Regions from separate parts of the Lysinibacillus sp. Y5S-8 genome, predicted to be linked through region 3. Evidence: riboswitches for the same ligand, from Rfam matches in the RefSeq annotation. Region 3 holds a riboswitch; each other region holds the start of a gene.
What was found. A riboswitch is a leader RNA that binds a small molecule or an ion and turns the genes downstream of it on or off. The one in region 3 is predicted to bind cobalamin.
Positions count from the first base shown of each region.

Region 1: it holds a riboswitch for cobalamin, as region 3 does, so the genes downstream of both, V6670_RS20165 (iron chelate uptake ABC transporter family permease subunit) here and cobT (nicotinate-nucleotide--dimethylbenzimidazole phosphoribosyltransferase) in region 3, are expected to answer to the same signal.
Region 2: it holds a riboswitch for cobalamin, as region 3 does, so the genes downstream of both, mmgD (citrate synthase) here and cobT (nicotinate-nucleotide--dimethylbenzimidazole phosphoribosyltransferase) in region 3, are expected to answer to the same signal.

Region 1 covers NZ_CP145889.1:4,116,563-4,124,339, forward strand. Annotated here, with positions in the region: gene V6670_RS20130 (S-layer homology domain-containing protein) at 1-1,351, opposite strand, end outside; gene V6670_RS20135 (endonuclease Q family protein) at 1,453-2,619, opposite strand; gene V6670_RS20140 (hypothetical protein) at 2,720-2,890, opposite strand; gene V6670_RS20145 (TetR family transcriptional regulator) at 3,104-3,682, shown strand; gene V6670_RS20150 (SMR family transporter) at 3,754-4,107, shown strand; gene V6670_RS20155 (SMR family transporter) at 4,107-4,421, shown strand; gene V6670_RS20160 (heme ABC transporter ATP-binding protein) at 4,704-5,495, opposite strand; gene V6670_RS20165 (iron chelate uptake ABC transporter family permease subunit) at 5,501-6,547, opposite strand; cobalamin riboswitch at 6,692-6,880, opposite strand; gene V6670_RS20170 (YdhK family protein) at 7,193-7,762, shown strand.
Region 2 covers NZ_CP145889.1:2,369,157-2,376,933, reverse strand. Annotated here, with positions in the region: gene prpD (2-methylcitrate dehydratase) at 1-908, opposite strand, end outside; gene mmgD (citrate synthase) at 1,007-2,128, opposite strand; cobalamin riboswitch at 2,321-2,516, opposite strand; gene V6670_RS11545 (NUDIX hydrolase) at 2,766-3,251, shown strand; gene V6670_RS11540 (hypothetical protein) at 3,307-3,588, opposite strand; gene V6670_RS11535 (hypothetical protein) at 3,598-3,984, opposite strand; gene V6670_RS11530 (DUF2089 domain-containing protein) at 3,998-4,363, opposite strand; gene V6670_RS11525 (dipeptide/oligopeptide/nickel ABC transporter ATP-binding protein) at 4,643-5,443, opposite strand; gene V6670_RS11520 (ABC transporter ATP-binding protein) at 5,454-6,227, opposite strand; gene V6670_RS11515 (ABC transporter permease subunit) at 6,239-7,051, opposite strand; gene nikB (nickel ABC transporter permease) at 7,053-7,777, opposite strand, start outside.
Region 3 covers NZ_CP145889.1:1,255,396-1,263,172, forward strand. Annotated here, with positions in the region: gene V6670_RS05830 (alpha/beta fold hydrolase) at 1-286, shown strand, start outside; gene miaA (tRNA (adenosine(37)-N6)-dimethylallyltransferase MiaA) at 273-1,175, shown strand; gene hfq (RNA chaperone Hfq) at 1,273-1,503, shown strand; gene V6670_RS05845 (rhodanese-like domain-containing protein) at 1,600-1,902, shown strand; gene V6670_RS05850 (hypothetical protein) at 2,322-2,717, opposite strand; gene V6670_RS05855 (DMT family transporter) at 3,006-3,860, shown strand; cobalamin riboswitch at 3,933-4,109, shown strand; gene cobT (nicotinate-nucleotide--dimethylbenzimidazole phosphoribosyltransferase) at 4,203-5,258, shown strand; gene V6670_RS05865 (trimeric intracellular cation channel family protein) at 5,334-5,939, opposite strand; gene V6670_RS05870 (methionine gamma-lyase family protein) at 6,289-7,542, shown strand; gene V6670_RS05875 (MerR family transcriptional regulator) at 7,697-7,777, shown strand, end outside.

The sequences.
Region 1 (7,777 bases), 1.8 Mb from region 3:
ATTTCCCATCAGTTCCTTTAATAAGCCCATGAACATATGCTGCTGCAATTTCTGATTGTGTTACTGCGTCATAATTTGCAATGTCAGTAAATGGTGCCTTCTCATCTGTAGATAACTCTAAACTTCTCACAAGAATAGCAGCGGCCTGCGCACGCGTTACACTACTATCAGGTCTAAATGTCCCATCCGTATAACCATTCATAAGCCCAGCGTCCGCAGCTTTTTGAATGTATTCTTTCGCCCAGTGCTGTGCTGTATCTGTAAAGCTTACTGTTCCCTTTGTAGTGAAAGTAATCGTTGGATTTTGAACACTTTCATTACCAGCTGCATCGATTGCTTTGATGGAAACATTGTAGGTTGTATTTTCTGTTAAATCTTCAAGTGTAAATGTTGTCGTATCTGCACCCAATGTTGAGATTAATTTTCCATTCACATAGACATTGTAATTTGCCACACCTACATTATCTGTCGCGTCCTGCCATTTAACCTCTACAGTTGTACGATTTTTCATATCTACTTGAATAGCTTTTGTTATATCCCATAACGAGCTAGTTTTAATGATTGGTAAAAATGCTTCATTTGCGACCGCTAAATAACCAGCTTCACTTAAATGAATGTTATCAGGGTTTGGTAAATAGCTTGCAACATCCTTTGCAACAACATCATATGTCGGCACAAAAATGGCGCCTGCTTTTTCAGCGGTTGCTTTAATTGTTGAATTCACTGTAGCCAATAACAGTTTAAATTGATTTTGTAGATTCTCACTATAGTATGGGAAAGAATTATAATAGCCCATCACGTATATTTCTGCTTGTGGATTTATCTTTTTGATTTCAGATAGGATTGTAGCAATATTCGATACAGCTTCTTTAGTAGCTTTAACAAGAGCCATCGTATCAATTCCCGTTGATTGGGACTCTTTTAATAATGGTAATAAATCATTTGCTCCAGCCGTTAATGTAATGATTTCTGCCTCTTTAATAGAAGCTCGTAACCTTACTTGTTCCTTTGTGTATCCAAAACCTGTGACTGTTTTTTCTACATCATTTTGTAAATCTGCTAAAACATTTTTGGTAGTGTAGCCTGACATAGCAAAGCCCTTATTATAAGAAGTAAGGAAGCCATCCTGCTGTAAGGCCTGTGCAATAAAATCCGTGTAGCCTAACCCAATAACACCTACCTCATTCATTCCATGTGCTAATGAGTCGCCTAGTGCCACATAATCAGATTGGATAACCCAGCTTGGTGCTATGTAGTCGTCTTGTTCTTGTGCATTAGCTACTACAGGGATGGTTAATTGCAAAGCCAGTACACTCGCTGCTAAATAACGAAATTTCTTTGATAATCGCATTTACTCTCTCCTCTACTTGTAAAATAGTCATTGTTTTCACTATTTTACTAGAGGGAAGTTAAAAATAGGTTAAATTACAGCAATCTTTTTGAAACTTTTCTCTACTCCGTTTGTATTTTTCCATATACTCCACCACCACCAACCTCGATCGCTAATCGACCCGTTCTAGCTAAATCAATTAAATGGGCGACTTTATGTGGCACAACTTGTTCAAGCTGGTTGAGCGTTACCACATGTAAAATATTCATTTCAGTACCAAATGCTTCTATTAAACGCTCCATCATTTTAGGGCCGATACCAGGGATGAAATCAAGTGGTACTTGATGAATATAAGGCGGTCTATTTCGTTCATTCAGAAAATCCTCTGATAGTTCCTGAATACGTGTAGCTACACCCTTTACGATTTGCATACTTCCACAGTTTGTACATATGGTAGCTTCGTTACCTAGTCGTTCTCCACATTTAGCACAGACCGTTTGATGATACTTGCCAAGCAAAGGATTTAAACCGTAATTCGCTGTTACTGCTCGACCTTGTTGTTCATGTAGAGCCATTTTTAATTCTGCAAAATTTGCTTCTGCTAATTGTAACTTTTGATACTCACGTGCCAGTTTTCCAAGCGAATGAGCATCAGAATTACTAACGAACGTATATGCTTGTAATTCTTTGATACGACTTACCATATTGGTATCAGAGCTTAACCCTAATTCAATGGCATCGATAAGCTGTGGATCAAAGACTTCTGTTAAGCTACGCTCAACCCCTTTACCAAACAAACTTTTAAATGGTGTAAAAACATGGGCAGGAATAAACAAACCTCCCAATTCATGCACCTTTTGCTGTAATGTGAGACCGTCACAATAAATTCGCTGAGAACTCAAGTGGATATTTTTCATATGCTGGGACATCCAATCAGAGAACTGCTTCATAAGCATCAATGTTGGAAAGTAAGCAAGCACATGAATAGGTCCATGACAATATTGATCGTAAATTTCGATTTCCGACCCTGGAATCAACGTTGTTTCCTGAAAACGTAGGCCGCCCTCTTTTAATTCCTGTAGTTCACCTTGTTCAATCATCTCCATCATTTCTTCGATTACTTCGGGTGAATGACAATCAATAATCCCAATAATATCTAATCCCTTTCTAGCACTAGCAGTCTCTAAAATTTTTGCTAACGTTAACGTTTTACTGCCAGTAATTTTCACTGCACGCCCACTATAAGTACGCCCAATATGTATATGTAAATCTGCATAAAATATTTGCATTTCAATCGCTCCCTTTAATATTTCAAGTACGTAAATTTTTTTGTTCAAGCGGATTCAAGATAAAAATACCTTACATCACAGCAAGGTATTTCTCACTTTATTATGATGGATGATTGGCGGTAGTGCTATTATTTGTCTCATAAGCATCTGAACCATGTGATGACCCTGACGATGAATCATAGGCAACTAATGTCACACCAATCTTTTTTTCAAGCTCGTTAATTTTCGCAAGTTGCTGTGGATCTAATTGAGCAAATTTAATGTCTTCCATTATCATCAATCCTTTCACTCATAAAGTTCCCTGAAATAAAAAAAGTATACGTCATTCCACCTCAACACAATGGCGTACAGCTCTGTGATTTAACTAATTTCCAAACGTTTGTTGAACGAAAACGAAAATGACTGATATTCAGTCATTTTTTATTGACATTGTTTTTCTCCTCCTGTAACATAATAAACAAGTAAGGTAAAAGTGAGGGATTGCATGTCAAAGGAAGAAAAAATTATTCAAGCTGCAATTGAAGTTTTTCGCGAAAAAGGAATTGAAAAGACGAAGGTTTCAGATATCGTCAAAGCTGCTGGGATTGCTCAAGGAACATTTTATCTCTACTTCCCATCACGCCTTTCTGTCATGCCAGCTATTGCAAAAAATATGGTAGAAAGAATTATTACTACCGTAGATGAAGGTGTTTCAGATCATAAGCCTTTTGATCAGCAACTTGAAGAGGTTGTTGAAATCATTTTCTCGATCACAAAGGAATATGGTGATATCGTTGCACTCATTTATGCTGGAATTGCACAAACAGAGCATTTAAAAGAATGGGAAAGCATTTATGCACCATACTATGATTGGATGAGTAATTTCTTATTAACGGCTCAACAACAAGGCATCATTCGAGATTCAATTAATCCATCACGGTCAGCAAAGCTTATTATTGGTCTAATTGAATCTGCCGCAGAACAAGTTTATTTGTTTGATGACAGCAAGGATGAAACGATGACACTGCTTAAGCTTGAACTTCTAGACTTTTTATATCATGCACTTGGCCTACGTCACGCGTAAGTGACGTTCTCTTTTATCCACAAAATGACTGAACGTCAGTCATTAATTCTATCAATGAAAGGATTTTAATTATGCAAAAAGAATGGTTATATGTCGGTCTAACAAGTTTATTTGAGTTGTTTTGGATATTTGGTTTTAATGTAGCAAGTTCCTGGTGGCATTGGATTATTATTGTGTCTATAATTGCTATCGATTTTCACTTCTTATCAAAAGCTTGTGAAAACCTACCTACTGGTACCGTATACGCTATTTTCGCTGGTGCAGGTGCAATTGGCACTACGTTAATGGACATTTTTATTTTCGATGGAGAGTTTAATGCGATTAAAGGTATTTTCATGTTTATTTTAATATCGGGCGTTATTGGATTAAAATTAGCGGATAACGCACCAACAGATCACGATAAAAAGAAAGGAGTGAATGCATAATGGGTTGGGTATATATTTTATTAGCAGCAATAGCCGAAATTATAGGTGTTATTGGATTACGCTTTTATAGTCAAAATAAAACGATACGAAATTTATTATTATATGTCGGTGGCTTTGGATTATCATTTGCCCTTTTATATGCTTCCTTCAATTATTTACAGCTAAGCATTGCCTATGTTGTCTGGGTAGGTATTGGTACTGTCGGTGCAGTGCTTGTCAATATCATTTTCTTTGGTGAATCCAAAAATCTACCACGAATTATCAGTATCATCGCTATTATCATAGGTGTAGCAGGGTTAAAGGCCGTATCTTAATTAAACTACAATCAAAGGACATCCTTCTAATATCGAGGAATGTCCTTTGTCATTTAAACCATTGAGTATATCTTTGAACCTGTTACATTTTTATAATTAAACAGATACACTGCGGTCATTACTCTAGCTAATGAAAAATCCGTCTCCTGTATAAACATTGACTATTTTTCTAACTAAGAAACATAAAAACTCTTCCTGATATGACTGTTTCCTATGCCATGTATATTCGTAAATGCTACTTTCATAATGAATATATTATGTAAAATAGTTGTCCTTACTTTTTTAAACTTGACTGACCTTCTTTGCGAATTGATCAGGAACATACGTGAGGTATGGTTTACCAGTCAAGGAATGTGTTTGAATATCAGCAAAAACACCAAATACTTCTTGTAACAATGCTGGTGTTAGCACTTCCTCCGGTGTCCCATGACACACGATTCGACCTTGCTGCAACACGTAAATTTGATCACAGTACATTGCCGCAATATTCAAGTCATGTAAAGCCGCAACTACTGTTAAATGTAAGGTTTGAATTAAGTCCATAAGCTGAAGTTGATGTTGGATATCTAAATGATTCGTTGGCTCATCTAATATAAGCACTTGTGCTTGCTGTGCTAGTGCTCGTGCAACCATTACACGTTTTTTCTCTCCACCTGAAAGGGAGCTAAAGCTTCGTTTTTCTAAATGAGCTATACCTGTTTGCTTCAAAGCATCTTTAACAATTTGAAAATCTTGCTCTTGATCTAGCTCTAACAGTTTTTTATGTGGCGTTCTCCCCATGCTAACTAAATCATGTACAGTGAAATCAAATAAAACAGGTGTATCTTGACTAACAACAGCTAAATTCTTCGCAATTGCTTTACTAGATTGCTTTAAAATATCATGCTCATTTAATAATACCGTCCCGCTTTCAGGTTTTAGAAGACGATACATATTTTTTAGCAATGTTGATTTGCCACTACCATTAGGGCCAATTAACCCAACAAACTGCTTTTTCTTTATTTGAATACTTACTTCATGTAGTATACGTTGATCGTTAATGGAGAATGATACTTGCTTTGCTTCTAATGTCATATAAGTTAATCTCCTTCACCGAAAGAATAATTATTGCGACGGAGTAGCCAAATGAAAAATGGACCTCCACAAAAGGCTGTAATAATACCAATTGGCATTTCCTGAGGAGCAATGATAATTCGAGCAAAGGCATCAGCCCACACTAAGAAAATCCCCCCTATTAAAGCACTAATCGGTATCACATATTTATAGTTAGATCCCACAATTAAACGTACTATATGAGGGATAATTAGACCTACAAAACCAATAGAGCCACTGACTGCCACCAGTACACCTGTTAACAGGGAGACAAGTAATATAAGCTGAATCCGAAATTGCTGAAGATTAACGCCTAACGTCACTGCCGCTTCTTCCCCAAGTAAAAGTAAATTTAAATTTCGATAGTGTAGCCAGAGAAGCCCAAATACGACAAAAAATATGGAAGCTGGAATGATAATATTATTCCATTTAGCTCCTGCTAGACTACCTAGCATCCAAAACATAACAGCCTTTAAAGCCCCCTCTTGCTTTGACATCATTAAAATAAAATTAGAAATGGCCGTTAAAATAAAGGAAACAGCCATACCTGCCAATAACAGACGAAAAATAGAAACCCGTCCCCCAACACGAGATAAGAAAAACACCAGTGCAATGGCAAGTAATGATCCTAGAAAGGCTGATATTGAAAGCGCGTAAATACCTAAAAATGAAAAGGCTCCTAAAATAATCACAGATGTCGCTCCGACGGCTGCCCCTGAAGAAATCCCTAAAATATACGGGTCAGCAATGGAATTTCGCACAAGTGCCTGAATGGCTGCCCCCGCAATGGCTAATCCAGCACCAACAATAGCAGCCAATAAAACACGAGGTGCTCTTATTTGCCAAATGATAATTTCCTGTGAGCGACTCCAATCCTGCTCTATGGCATTTTGTATAAAGGGGATTTTAGAAAGAATAACTTTCCATACATACAATGGCGTAACTGATACAGAGCCGACCATGACTGCAAAGGTCATAGAAACAATTAATACGAAGAAAAGGATTAAGGAAAAAAATATAAACTTTTTATTCATCCGTTCTAAACTCCTACTGAATATTGATGAATGAAGCAATAAAAAAAGGTATTCCATACGCAACTACGCATAGAAATACCCTAGAATAAACAAAGTCAGAAAAAATCCAGCTATTGTCCGTAATTGCTTGCATCCTCGTGGGCATTACAGGTATTACTAACTGGCAGGTCTCCTGGCTTCGATTCAACACCCTATAATTGCCTTCCCATTCTTCCACAGTGGCAAATAATATTATAGGACTCCTCGTTACAGTTGCGGGACAGCGTCGGACTTACACCGACTTCCCTTTTAAGTGACATTATAAAATGGCACACCAATAGTACTTGAATTTATAAAATTGTGACGATTCTATCATACATTTTTATAGATTGTTAGTCTACATGGAATTTTATTTCTAAGGAAGAACAATATATAAGCTGTCTCTTCGCAGTTTTGAGCACAATAGCTATTTGCTCGTTATAAATTGGCTATCTATTACTTAATAGTTTTGGCATGGGAGGATACCCTACCACATATTAGCCACTTTTCCTATCACATACATCAACAACATTTCGTTCTCTTCATTCATGTCAAAAAGTGATTGACATCCATCATTTCTGCACATTTGTTTGCTACAGTAAGGGAAAATAGTGAGGAGGATATTACATGATATTTAAAAGAAAATGGTCTACTGGACTTCTAGCAGTAACGGCCTTAATTAGTTTAGCAGCTTGTGCGGAGGAGCAAACGAAGCCTGCATCTACTTCCAATAACACCGCTGAAGAAATGGATCATTCTACGATGAACCACTCAAGCTCAGGTGAAGTACCACCCACATTAAAAAACGCGGATAATCCGAAGTTTTCTGTTGGAAGTAACGTGATTATTACGGATGGACATATGGACGGTATGAGAGGTGCCGAAGCAACAATAATAGGTGCCTATAACACAACTGCCTATGTTATTTCCTATGAGCCAACTTCCGGTGGAAAACGTGTAGAAAATCATAAGTGGGTGATTCATGAAGAATTGATTGATCCAGAAGAAGCACCACTAGCTCCTGGCACAAAAGTAAAAACGGACGCAGCGCATATGGAAGGTATGGAAAATGCGACTGTCCGTATTGAGGAGGCTATCCAAACGACTGTTTATATGGTTGATTACACTTCGACCACAAATGGTGAAGCTGTTAAAAATCATAAATGGGTGACAGAAGAAGAATTAACCTCAAAATAATATAAACAACCTCTT
Region 2 (7,777 bases), 1.1 Mb from region 3:
TTGTGTAAATGAACGGCACATTCGGCAGCTGTTTGTGCATGGAATTCAGCTGGATAAGAAACTTTAAATAGAACATTTTCCATCACATAAGATGCTAGTGGTCTAGCAAGCTTTAATTCTTGCTTATTAAAGAGAACATCTTGGAAGCCCCAGCCAGGTGCAGATAAGGCCGTTGCATAGCCCATTTCGCCTTTCACAGCCATCATGGCTAAGTGTACTGCCCTGCTTGTTGCATCACCAGCAGCCCATGATTTTCTAGAACCCGTATTCGGTGCATGGCGATATGTTCGTAGGCTCGAATTATCAATCCAAGCATTTGATAAGGCGTTGACAATTTCCTGATGAGTGCCACCTAATGCCTTTGTCACAACAGCTGTTGTCGCAATTTTGACAAACAGTACATGGTCTAACCCAACACGATTTAAGCTATTTTCTAATGCGAGAATACCTTGTATTTCATGGGCCTGTATCATCATTTCTAATACGTCTTTCATTTTAAGTGGCTCTTTCCCTTCAGCAACACGCACGCGACTCAAATAATCAGCCACAGCTAATATGCCCCCTAAATTATCAGAAGGGTGTCCCCATTCAGCCGCAAGCCAAGTGTCGTTGTAATCCAGCCAACGAATCATACAACCGATATTAAAGGCACCTTTTACAGGATCAAGAACATAGGAAGTGCCTGGAACTCGTGTACCATTGGGAACGACTGTGCCTGGTACTACTGGGCCAAGAAGTTTCGTGCATTCAGGATATTGTAAGGCCAAAATGCCACACCCTAATGTATCTAATAATACATAGCGTGCTGTTTCGTATGCTTCTTCACTTGTAATAGTTGTATTTACTACGTAATCCGCAATATCTGTAAGTAATTGATCTGTCTTAGATATGTCATTTGTTTTAATCATCTATATCTTCCTTTCAAGGCATGAATTTGATATACTAGTATGCTGATAGGCATTGGTCAGAATGCCCATCAGCTCTATGGCGAGTTGTTAAAACTTGATTATACCGACAATTCTTCAAGGTTATGACGCTCGCCAATATAATGGACACGAGGTCTAAATAATCGGTTATTGTCATGCTGCTCAATGACATGAGCACATAAGCCAATCGTTCGTGAGCCAAAAAAGATAGGTGTATAGATTTCAATTGGCAAGCCAAGCATGTAGTATACTGGTGCTGCATAATAATCTAAATTTGGGTACAAGCTCTTTTCTTGTGCCATCACCTTCTCACCAGCTTCACACATGTGATATAAGCGATCATCCCCTTGTGCCAAACATAATTTATGCAAAGCCTCTTTCATAATTTGTGCTCTTGGGTCCATCTTTTTCATATAAACACGGTGACCAAAGCCCATAATCTTTTCTTTATTTTGCAGTTTATTTTTCAGCAAGGCTTCAAAGCCTGCTACTGTTTTGGCTTCTAGAAGCATGTACATGACTGCCTCGTTGGCCCCTCCATGTAAATTTCCTTTCAATGATGCGACAGCTCCAGTTAAAGCACCGTACAAATCAGATTGTGTAGAGGCAATAACACGAGCTGTAAACGTCGAATTTGGCATCTCATGCTCACTATATAAAACGAGAGACTGATCAAAAATTTCTTCTTCTAACGCCGTTGGTTTTCTGCCAGTAATCATGTAATAAAAATTGGCGCTATAGGAAAGCTGACTATCTGGCTCCACAACATCTTGTCCGTTTAAGACACGATAGCTATTGGCTACGATGTTAGGCATACCGCCTAAAAGTCTATAAGCTCGCGTCAAGTTCATTTCAGTAGAACGATCATTGATGTGCTGATCAAAGCCTGCTAAAACAGAAATTCCAGTTCTCAGTCCATCCATGGCATGTGTTTCATTAGGCAAGAGCTTGAAAATTTGGAAGATCTCTTGTGGAACCTGATAATGTGCTTTTAATTTGTCCTGTAAGTCAGCCTGTTGCTCGGCAGTAGGAATTTCGCCATGCAGTAGTAGGTAGACAATGTCTAAATACGAATATCTTTGTGATAATTCAATCAAGTCATAGCCTCGAATAACAATTTGACTTCCTACAGTGTCTAAAAAAGATAATTTTGTTTCAGCAGCAATGACCCCATCAAGACCTGGTGAATAAGTTAACTCCATTCAATGACAGCCCCTTTGTTTAATTATTCTTGTAAGCGTTACCATTCAAACACGAAAGAACAACAAAAAAACAACTTCTACCCCTTTTTAGAAGTTGTTAATCTACAAAAGCATGACAGACCAAATAACAGTGAATTTACAGGAATTCACAAAAATCATGCAGTAGCTAACACCTCCCTATCCTCGTAGGTCAATTGATGCTTATTTTGTGGCAGGTCTCCTGACTTATAATCAACACTTCAATAACACCTTCCCATTTTGACAAACAAAACAGTGGCCTTGTTATCGAGCTCCTAAATACAGTTGCGGGACAGTGTTGGACTCTCACCAACTTCCCTTTTAATCAAATGGAATGAACTCCATTTGAACCACCAAAATTTAGCATATTCAATTTGTCTATTTACCTTAACATAGAGTTTTCAAAACAATCAATATAGGTAAAATTCAGAAAAGACTGATTATAAAAAGCTATTTTTCATTTTTGATTGACTATTCTGCATTTTTGAGCATTATTTTGTACAAAAAAAGATTGTTCATCTATACCAATAAATCCATTTTCAAGGATTACAAGTAAAATAGAGGTCTTTATAATAAGAAAGGCGAATAGTTTTTTTATAATAATAGAGGAGGAGCACATATGGGCTATATTTCAGAATTAAGGAAATACATCGGCAGTAGACCGATTATCAGTATCGGGGCGACAATTCTTGTAGTCAACGATGATAAGAAAATTCTCTTTCAACATCGTTCAGATACGTTCGATTGGGGATTACCTGGTGGCTCAATGGAACTGAATGAAACGCTAGAAGAAGCTGCTACTCGTGAACTTCATGAAGAAACAGGACTGGTAGCGAATGAATTGGACCTGATTGGTGTTTTTTCTGGGCCTGATTATTATTTTCAATATCCAAATGGGGATGAAATCTATACAGTTATTCATCTTTATAGTGCGAAAAATGTCAGTGGTGTATTAGAGGTGAGGGATGGTGAGAGTTTGAATCTTACCTATTTCAGTAAAAATGAGCTACCAGATCATCTTGAGAAAAGAACAAAAACACTCTTAGACAATCTAGAGGACAAATTGTGGAATTTAGATAGTTCTTTTGCAAAGGATTCTCTTTAAATAACAAAGAGCATGCTTTTTATGAAAACATGCTCTCATCTTAACTATTAGGTTATTACAGTCTAATCTTAACCTCTGTACCGTCTTGTGCCTTGACATCTACTAGCACGAGCCCTTTATAATTTTGTAGTTCCTTGATAATAGGCTTGAGCATTTCTTTGTCAATGAATGGAAAGGAAAAGTCGATTTTTTTTCTGTCGAAGTATGCCTTTGTCCATTTGTTGACACTTTGCTGAATCCATTTTGAAGTCAAAATGGAAAGAACAATGGTTAGCACAGCATATGGAACAGGAACGGTAAAGCGAACGTCTTTTGCTTTCACTTTTACATGCATCATAAGCCGCCTCTACTCAATGAAAACTGAAACGGTATCTCCGTTTGCCGATTTTATGTCCACAATTTGTCCATCTAATTCATTTTCGATGGCTTCAAGAAGAAGATTGATGTCGATATCTTTCACGTATTTTTCCGATTGCGGAATACTCGCAGCGATACTGTGTCCAGCCATTAACACAGCCTTGACAAGTTTTATAGGCAAATTCACAGTGACATTATCATTTTCAGTGGACACCACACGAACCTTTAACGTTTTATCTAAATACTTCGTTTTTTCCAGAAATTTGTTACCTGACTCCTCTTTCTCTTGTAACACTTGAATCAGCTCTGACCCTTTATCAGCATCAATTTTCCCCTCTTGAATCATGGTTAACACTTTAGTAATTTCCTCTTTCATGTAGCATTCCTCCCTATTCGTCTTTTAAGAGTTTTATGGCCTCATCCGTTGTGATTTCGCCATTTTCCAACATGCTTACAATTTTTTTCTCGTCTACTTCATTTTTCTTCTTTTGGACATAGCCAAGGGATGAGATAATGTCATTTAGCTTGCCTCGCACAGTTGGGTACGAAATGCCCAGTTCCTTTTCTACTTCCTTAATATTCCCTCGACATGTTAAAAATACTTCCACAAAATGAAGCTGATCCTGTGATAAGGATGCTAGCTTCGACAATTCAAATTCATTTTCAATCGTAGTTTGACAATGAGAACACTGTAACTTCGTAATTTTCAATGTTTTACTGCAGACAGGACAATTTGTGATTACTTGATAAGCCATAGTGAACTCCTTCCTTTAAGTTAAATTGATTATATACCAAATAATTTAAAAAAGTAAATAATAAAATTAATTTATTCAATGAAAATATTAATAAAGTTAATTTTTTAATTAATATTATTAATAAAAAGAAAAACGCCATTCTAATGCAAAATGGCGTTTCTTTAATAGATGTCTCTTACTAATGTTTGGAGCAAATGAGGTAATCCAACTGGCCCCTATCATTACCTTTCCCCAGCCCATACCTCCATGACCATTGTATACGTGTTTTCTATATTATTATCATTTCGTTTTATGTTTTCTTTCTCGCGGGTGTGAAGGCAAAATAGCATGATATAATTGTTGTGAAGCGGGATGCTGATATGCTCCATCCTTGCCAATCTCCTCCACTAGCCGACCATGCTGCATGACAAGGATACGGTCTGACATAAAACGTGTTGCCTGTAAATCATGCGAAATGAAAATGTAAGCAAGCTGTCGCTCTTTTTGAAGTGTTTGTAGTAACTGTATAATCTTCTTCTGTAAAATCATATCAAGACTGCTAATCGCTTCATCTAAAACAATTAATTTTGGCTTTAGCGCAAGAGCTCTAGCGATGTTGACTCGTTGCTGTTGTCCCCCACTAAGCTGCGAAGGATAGTTTTGAGCCATTGCCCTCTCTAACTCTACACAGTCTAGTAATTCCCTTACTTTATGTTGTCGCTCTGTTTTGCTAAAATGCTCGAAATTCAGAAACGGTTCTTCGAGTATTTCAAAAATCGTCTGCTTCGGATTAAATGAATGATAGCTATTTTGAAAAACTGCCTGTAAATCTCTACGTATTCTTTTTTTATGCTTGCTTGGTGCTTCGTATAAATTAACACCTTGAAAGAGCAACTCCCCGTTTGTTGGTCGTTCGATTCCTAAAATAATACGACCTAATGTGCTTTTTCCTGAACCACTTTGACCGACTATTCCTAGACATTCCCCCTCCTGAAGTGAGAATGACACCTTCTGTAATATGGGAACTTCCTGCTTACGCTGGAATAGAAATGGTCTTTGAGCATAATGCATATCAATATTTTTCACGTCTAGCAGCGTCATTTTTTCACCTCTAAAATAGCATTCTTGCTTGTAATAGTTTCTTTGTATAGGCATGCTGAGGTGTATCAAAGAAATCATAGACATTCGTTTGCTCAATGATTTCTCCTTGATACATAACAGCCACATCGTCAGCTAGTTCAGCAATAACACCTAAATCATGTGTAACAAGAAGTATGGCAGCTTCTGTTTCTACGCGAATACGATCAAATAGTGTTAATACTTGTTTTTGATTGATCGTATCAAGAGCTGTCGTTGGTTCATCAGCAATATAGAGGGAGGCTTGTAGCGCCAATGATAAGGCAATCATCACTCGCTGTAGCATGCCACCACTCAACTGAAAAGGATAATAGTGTAAAAGCTGCTCTGGATTTGGTAAATGCACTTTTTGTAAGGCATCAAGAGCTATTTGTCTCATTTCTTTTTTGGTCAGCTTAAAGTGTGCCTTTAATGTTTCTCTGAAATGGCTTTCAATCGTTTGGATACGATCGAAGGCAGCGGATGGATTTTGCAAAATCATCGAAAGATGCCGCCCACGATATGCTCTTAATTTAGTAGCTGAAACATTCATTAAATTTTCCTGCTGATAAAGAACTTCCCCTTGTGTCACCTGTGCGATAGACGGTAATGTTTGCATGATGGCATGGCAAAGCATGGTCTTGCCACTACCACTTTCTCCTATGATTCCTAAGACACGCCCTTTATAGGCTGTCAGATTGATAGTGGATAATACATTTTTCTCCCCAATTTTGACGTTTAAATCTTTCACTTCTAAAACCTTCTCCATAACTTCCCCCTTCACGAATCAAACTTCTTTAAACGATTGGCTAAATGATTAAACAATAACACCACTAGGACAATGGCAAGCCCAGGATAAAGCATTAAATCGGGATGCTGACGGATATATTGTTTCCCTTCATTTACCATCATGCCCCATTCTGGAATCGGCGCCTGCACGCCCAGACCTATAAAAGAAAAGCCAGCGATTTCTAAAATGACTTTCCCGATATCTAATGCCACAATTGTGACAATAGCTGGCAGTATGTTAGGGATATAATGGCGAATGATTAATTTAATGCCTGTAGTGCCAGTAACCCTAGCAGCTTGAATAAAGTCTTTTTCATTCATCCCAATACATAAACTTCGAACCATTCTGGAGTAATAAATAAGCTGTGTAAAAATAAGGGCTATTAAAACATTTTTTAAGCTAGGACCTAATACACCTAAAAGTCCAAATGCAAGTACCAGTGTCGGAAAAGCTAATAAAACATCACATATTCGAATAAATAGCACATCGATTATACCTCTTTTCAACGCTACAAAGGCACCAAGTAGGACAGCTAAAACAATAGCAACGACTTGAATGAAGAGTGCGGATCCTAATGAATAGCGAATACCTAAAAGCATGCGAGAAAAGACGCATCTTCCTAAGTGATCTGTACCGAATGGGTAATCCCAGGAAGGGGCTAAAAATTTCTTAGTTATATCGACGGCTAACGGATCATGTGGCATTAAAATGGGTGCAAACAATCCCAGTAAAACAATGATTACAAGGAGGGATAAGCTAAATAACCCTAGAATAGGATCTCTTTTTTTTCGTAATCGCTTCATGTCAATCGCTCCTGTCCTTCATCATCAGATGAGGGTCCAATAGACGATGTAATACATCTGTGCATAGATTGGTCAACACATAGATCACAGCAATAATCAATACATAGCATTGTACAACGGGGTAATCCCTGTTCGTAATGGATTCGATTAAATATCTACCGAGTCCTGGCCAACTAAAAACTTGCTCCACAATTACAGCTCCACCTAGTAAACTACCGAGCGTCATACCTAATAAGGAAGTCAAAGGTACGGCAGCATTTCGTAACACATGACGTATGAGGATTACAGAATTTTTTAATCCTCTTAGCTGCGCATATTGAACATATTGCTGCTGTAATTCTTCCTGGATAGTGGAACGAATAAACTGGACGAACAGACCAATGGTTGGCAATGCTAGTGCGAAGGCTGGTAAAACTAAATGAGCGAGTGTGCCCTTTCCGTTTGTCGGAAAGAGCCCTAATTTTAAGCTAAATAGATAGAGCAGTAGGAAACCTAACCAAAATGTTGGAATGGATACGCTCAATATGCTAAAGAATCTAATGATTTTATCGATGATGGCATACTTAGACAATGCACTCATAATCCCTAATGGTATACTGAATACTAAAATGAGGACAAATGCGGCAAGAGCTAATTCAATGGTTGCAGGTAATTTCGCGAATAGCTCATGTGCTACTGGTAGTTTACTCACAAAGGATGTACCAAAATCTAGCTGTAAAACGCCTT
Region 3 (7,777 bases):
ATTTTTTGTCGATTTAACAACGGGCTTTGCAACACTTAATCGTAAAAAAGAATTAGCAAAAATGAGAAAAAATCTTCCCATTCTCTTGATAAGCGGAAGTAAAGACCCGGTTGGCGAACAGGGGCTGGGCGTTTACACAGTTGCTGAACAATTGGCAACAGTAGGAGTAAAAGATGTAACGGTTTATTTATTTGAGGACAAACGGCATGAAATTTTAAATGAAGACAATCAAGAAGCGGTCTTTCAAGTATTATTACGGTGGTTAGAAAAATATGATAGAAACTAAATTACAGCAGGCAGAGGTCGTAGCGATTGTAGGACCAACTGCCTCTGGTAAAACAGCTTTAAGCATTGAACTGGCGAAAAAATATAACGGTGAAGTCATTAATGGTGACTCCATGCAAATTTATAAAGGACTCGATATTGGGACTGCTAAAATTAAGGAAGAAGAGATGGAGGGCGTACCACACCATCTACTCAGTTTTTTAGAGCCGACAGAATCTTTTTCAGTAGCGGATTATCAAAAATTAGTCCGAGCAAAAATTGCAGAAATCCAATCTCGACAAAAATTACCCATTATAGTAGGTGGCTCAGGCTTATATGTACAAGCGGTCCTCTATGATTTCCAATTTACTGATGAGAAAGTTGATGAGGAAGCACGAAAAGCCTACTATGATGAATTAGCAAAGCTTGGCCCTGAGGCAATGCATGATAAATTAAAACAACTAGACCCTCAAACAGCGGAGACGATTCATCCAAACAATACGCGTCGTGTCATTCGTGCATTAGAAATGCTGGAATTAAGCGGTGTATCCAAAGCAGCTGAAGCACAAAACCGAGGGGAAGTACCTCTATATAAGCATGTCATTTTGGGGTTAGGTCAAAATATGACCCGTGAAGTGCTTTATGACCGCATTAACCGTCGTGTTGATTTAATGATAGACAATGGCCTTTTAGAAGAAGTCAAAGGTTTATGGCAGCAAAATATTCGAAATGTGCAGTCCATACAAGCAATTGGCTATAAGGAATTATATGATTATTTGGATGGCAAATGTACCCTCGAAGAAGCTATTGATAGCTTAAAACAAAATTCACGCCGCTATGCAAAAAGACAACTTACCTATTTTCGCAATAAAATGGATGTCCATTTTATTACGACGGATGAACAATTATAAAAATTAAGAAAAATTTCTAAAAATTACTAATTGATAAATTGGTAGAACATGCTACTATAGGAGTGAAGAGGTAGAAAGTTAGTGGGGAGGCTATTTGATGAAATCAATCAACTTGCAAGATACGTTCTTGAACCAACTACGTAAAAACAGTGTTTTTGTAACTGTATTTCTGTTAAATGGATTTCAGTTAAAAGGGACTGTGAAATCATATGACAATTTTACAGTTTTATTAATGGATGCTGAAAATAAGCAGCACCTAATCTACAAGCACGCCATTTCTACATTCGTTCCAGCAAAACAAATAGAGTTTTTAGAGACAGAAGGATAAAAAATTGTTAAACAGCTTGTGTTCACCACACTGGCTGTTTTTTTTGTTACAAGCTATAATGTAAGTGGAATTTGAAATTTTGGAGGAAAAAAGTTCATGAAATCAATGGAAACAACACAATTACTAGAACGATTAGATGCAAATGAGGACCTATATATTATTGATGTACGTGAAGAGGATGAAGTAGCACACGGCATGATTCCTGGTGCCAAGCACATTGCCCTTGGGACAATCCCGGAACGTTTAGAGGAATTAGACGTAGAAAAGTCATATATTGTTGTTTGTAAGGCTGGTGCTCGTTCTGCTAATGCATGTGCTTATTTAGAAGCGCAAGGATTTGATGTAACAAATCTTGAAGGCGGCATGCTAGCTTACGATGGAGAATTAGAATTTAAATAAATGCCAAAATGAAAAACAAAACCATCCATAGCATTTTTGTGAAGGGTGAAAATGGATTTCCGTTGCAGGCTACTTGCTTTCCTGTGAGCGAGCGCCGAGCCGCTTCCTCCGTGCAGGGGCTCGCCTGTCTCTTTATCCCACGGGAGTCAAGTAGCCTTCCACTCCAATCTATAAAAATTTAGCAAAGGTCTTCACTACGGCTCGTATGAAAGAGAAAAGACACTTTTACATATGGTTGATTGGAGTGGAGCCAGCGTCACTCCTAGAGGATTTAGCGTCACAGAGGAGACCTTGTAGCGAACGCAGTGAGTGAAGCGGCTCATCGGACGCCCCCTGGAAAGGACGCTGGCGGAACGGAAATCAACCCCTTGCCTTTCAAAGTGGCTGTTTCTATCATTGACATCACCTTTTTTATATACTTATTTTCGGAGTGTGTTCATGATGAGGCTGAAATTTTTTTCAAAGTTACTATACGGATTCACATTTTTTTGCCCACGAACCTTTGAAGCATAACTGGAAAAATTTAAACCAGCACCATATATTTGTAAAGCACCATTCGCAAGATCCCCATTTTGAAGAAGCTCAAGACCATCTTTTAAGAAATTTTCACTCTCATCGAAGTGACATTCCGTCATGTATTTATCCCCGCTATAATATAACTTCAGATTTTCGATGATTATATTCGCTGTTTCGTTACTTATGTTAGCATTGACATTCATTAATAACTGATTGATTGGTTTCACTAACTGAGCGTAGTGACTATCATAATTTTCACAAGTCTCCGCAATAGCATTTCTCAATTCTCTTGCATTCATCCTAACTCCTCCTCAAAGAAAATTTATGACCTATCTTACATTGTACATACTCATAATAGTATGAAGGGATTAGTGACCCCTTTCTTTATAAAACTTACTCTTTAATTTTCAGAAATATGTTACAATTATATAGGTGAAGGAGGGATTTTGTATGTTTCGTTCAATAGCACCCCCAACAATGTCTTTACAGTAGAATCTACTGTTTAGGCATACAATAACAGTTTGCTCATTTTCAATAGATTCTACTGTATAGGTTAATACTTTATACGTAGAAAGTAGGAATTTGTAATGAGCGGAAAATTAGCATTTGTATTATCCATGATTATTTTTGGAGCAGTTGGTGTTTTTGCCAAGTATATTCCTTTATCTTCAAGTGAAATCGCTTTTTGGATGAGTTTAATAGGTGCTCATTTTTTAGTAGTGATTTTTATTTATAAAAAGGAAAGTTTTTCGAAATTAGAGATTATAAAAAATAAATGGAAATTAATACTTTCTAGTATCGCCTTGAGTGGGAACTGGATTTTTTTATTTCAGGCTTATAAAGCAACAACGATTGCCAATGCTGCATTGAGTTATTATTTTGCACCAGTACTCGTTATCTGTTTATCTCCAATTATTTTAAAAGAGAAGCTAGTTGGCAGAAAAATAATATATGTCTGTGTGGCCCTTATTGGACTATATTTGATTGTCCAAAGTCAAGGCACTGGGGACAGTGAGCATTTTATAGGCATTGTCTACGGTCTTATCGCGGCATGCTTTTACACAGCGCTAACATTGACAAATAAATTTATATGCGGCTTAAAGGAACCAGAAAATACAATGATTCAACTTTCTTTAGCAGCATTTTTCCTTGGCTTCTATCTAATTGGAACTACAGGATTTCAGGTCATGAAAATCAGTTTTGAGTCAGTCCTATTATTAATTACATTAGGCATTGTCCATGCAGGGGTTGGATTTTTATTGTTCTTTTTAGGCATGTCACAGTTAAAAGGACAAAGTATAGCCATTCTTAGCTATATTGATCCACTGACATCATTAGTAATTTCCACGATGATTATAGGAGAAAAAATGGCGCTTCTACAAATAATAGGAGCGGTCCTATTATTAGGCTCAACATTGCTAAGCGAAATAGAAAAAGAATAGGTAACCGAAGAAATGGTACAAGGCAAGTATTCTAATATTGACAGAAAAAATACGCTGTCGTAGATTATAAATAGTTTAATAAAAGCATTAGGTGCCCAATAGGGAGAATAGGGAATAAAGTGAAAAACTTTAGCGGACCCGCCACTGTATAAGGGAGTGTCATCGTAAATGCCACTAGCGAATCGCTGGGAAGGCACGATGATATGTTGAGCTTGAGCCAGGAGACCTGCCTACTTGCTTCAGAAGTATATAGATGATGGAAAAGTCTGTAGTTTATTTGTCATGACAATAAACTACAGACTTTTTATTTTGTCTTCATGTAGAACGAGAGGAGAAACAATAATGCAATTATTACAAGACACGATTCAAAATATCCCAGGGGCTGATATGGATAGTATGGAGCAAGCTAGAAAGCGAATTGATGCGCTTTGTAAGCCCCCAGGTAGCTTGGGTAAACTAGAATCACTTGCCGTACAGCTTTCAGGCATAACAGGACAACTATATCCAATGGTCGACAAAAAAGTGATGATTGTCTGTGCAGCAGATCATGGCGTTTGTGAGGAAGGCATAACAACGAATCCACAAGATGTTACGGTCTTTCAAACATTAAATTTTCCTAAGGGAGGTACAGGCGTTTGTGCGATTGCGGGCATTACCAATGCAAAGGTAGTAACAGTAGATGTTGGGGTAAAAGAAGATATTCCGCTTGATGCAGGTGTCATCATTCATAAAATTAAACATGGCACAGATAACATGGCACAGGGCCCTGCTATGTCAAGAGAAGAGGCTATTCAATCCATTGAAGTGGGGATTCATGTGGCAACAGATGAAATCACAAAAGGAGCCAACCTACTTGGAACAGGTGAAATGGGCATTGGTAATACAACGCCGAGCACTGCCATATTAGCTGCTTTGACTGGCTATGACCCTATTGAAATAACAGGGTTTGGTGCAGGAGTTGGTCAAGGAGGGATTGCTCATAAAGCAGCAGTAATTGAAAAAGCAATTACTCTCAACCAACCCAATCCTAACGATATTATTGATGTTCTAGCTAAAGTTGGAGGGCTAGAGATTGGGGCTATGGCTGGTATCATGCTGGCTGCCGCAAGTCACCGAAAACCTGTTATTATTGATGGTTTTATTTCGACTATTGCTGCGCTTATTGCTTATCAAATTGAACCGAAAGTAAAAGACTTTATCATACCTTCCCATGCTTCAGAGGAACCAGGGGCTAAAATTGCCGCATCATTACTTGGTGTAGAGCCAATGCTGCATATGAACATGCGATTAGGCGAAGGCTCTGGTGCTGCTCTAGCCTTTCCTCTTTTAGATGCTGCTTGTTCTATGATGAAAAATATGGTGACATTAGAAGAAGCCATGAATCTTTTGGCTAAATAGTTACTGAATAACAAATAAGCGCAAATAGTTAATGAACTCTTTGCGCTTATTCATTTTTTTATTCAATTACAGTATCTATGCCCGATTCAACCTACGCAAAGGCAAACGCCACTTCATCATATAGGAAAGAATGCGTAATGCTGTAATCACTGCAAATAATACATAAAGGAAAATGTCTCCTGTCAAAACTTCAAATCCGATAACAAGCCCTGCGAGAGCAGCCCAAACACCATAGACTTCATCACGGAGAACTAGTGGCTTCCGTCTAGCTAATAAATCTCGCACAATACCACCACCTGAACCTGTTAAAACAGCAGCTACAACGACTGCGCTAATTGGCATATCTAGTTTCACTGCATAGAGTGCACCTTGAATAGCGAACGCGGATAAGCCAATGGCATCTGTGAAGTTGCCCCAACGATGCCAATGCTGAATCAGATGATGTGGGAAGATAAAAAATATCGTAATCGCAGCTAGTGCAATTTGAAACATCATATCCTGTCCCCATAAGGTTGTGACAGGCAGCCCGATGAGTAAATTTCGAATAGCTCCTCCACCAAAAGCAGTGACAATACCGAGTATATATACACCGAATAAATCGTATTCTTCTTCCATGGCAATGATTGCCCCAGAAATAGCAAAGGCAATTGTTCCAATAATACTAAAAACCTCCCAAGCCATCCCTTTCACCCCTTCTATCAATAAATGAACTTCTTTTTTTAAAGTTAAAAGACTTTTTTTGACGTAACAGAATCTATGAATTTAATAGCCAAAATCAGTCATTACATACGCTTCTTGAAGTAAGTCCGCACATTAGCTTAGCGTAAAATTCGCTTAGAAACAATAGGCAAGTTTTGCAGGGGTTCATACAAATTGATAAGATGTTATTGAAATAAAGAAAAACATTCGTCAAAAGCGTTGATATACCAGTAGTTATTTAGGGAATTCTAGAATGAGTGAAGTCAATTTAGAGAGTCGATAGATCTTACTGATTGAAATGCGGGACAATTGTGAAATGGAGAAGAAAAGAATGACGTTTACATCTAATTTATCAGCACAAACGCTATCCTTAGCGTCAAAAATAGAGGAGCAAGTTCGACCCTATCATGCAAAGGTAGAAGAAATGGCGTTTTATAATCAACAGAAGGTGCTAGCAGCATTTCGCAAGCATCAAGTAAGTGACTACCATTTACATCCATCCAATGGCTATGGCTATGACGATGAGGGACGCGATAATTTAGAGCGTGTTTATGCGGAAGTTTTTGGGGCGGAGGCTGCCATTGTACGACCACAAATTATTTCAGGAACACATGCAATCACGCTTAGTCTATTCGGTGTCCTTCGTCCTGGTGATGAGCTGCTTTATATTTCTGGTCAGCCATATGATACATTGCAATCCATTGTCGATGGTGGTAACAAAGATACCGGTTCACTGAAAGATTATAAAATAGGCTATCGACATGTGGATTTAGTGGAAAATAAAGCAATTGATTGGGTAGGTGTAGAAGCAGCCATTACTGCGCAAACAAAAATGATTGCCATTCAACGTTCGAAAGGCTATGCGACACGTCCATCCTTTACGATTGCAGAAATTGCTGATATGTGCGCAAAGGTGCGCAAATTAGCTCCACATGCCGTTATTTTTGTAGATAACTGCTATGGTGAGTTCGTAGAGGCGAAGGAACCTACAGAGGTTGGTGCTGATTTAATGGCAGGCTCACTCATTAAAAACCCTGGTGGAGGATTGGCGAAAATTGGTGGCTATATTGCTGGCCGTGCAGATCTAGTAGAGAAATGTGCGTATCGTATGACATCTCCAGGTATTGGGGCAGAGGCAGGGGCAACATTAAATACATTAGGAGATTTTTATCAAGGATTTTTCCTAGCCCCACATGTCGTATCACAAGCCTTAAAAGGTGCGATCTTTACAGCAGCTATGCTGGAGGAAATCGGAATGAGCACTTCTCCAAGCTATGATGCAAATCGTACGGATTTAATCCAATCCGTTTCATTCCAAACTGCACAGCAGATGATTGCCTTCTGTCGTGAAATACAAGCCAATTCTCCAATAAACGCCCATTATGCTCCAGAACCAGCTTATATGCCTGGTTATGAAGATGATGTCATTATGGCTGCGGGAACATTTATTCAAGGCTCCAGCATTGAGCTGACAGCAGATGGTCCAATCCGTCCACCATATACAGCCTTTATCCAGGGTGGACTAACATATGAACATGTTAAATTTGCTATTTGTAGTGCTGTTCAAGCCATTCAAAAAAAGTAACATGAAAATAAATAAACCTTAATTTTGAATAGTTTTTTACAATTTTCTATCGGATTGAAAAAAATAATGCCTTGCATGTCAGGAAACCTCACATGGTTGGTTGACAGTGAAAAAATTTCGTTATATGATAAGCGGGTATTGGAGGAGGACTTAAATGAGTCGTGAAATTAGACGAACTATGCCGTTATTATCAATGAGTATTGTGATGCAATTAACTGAACTCTCGGCACGACAA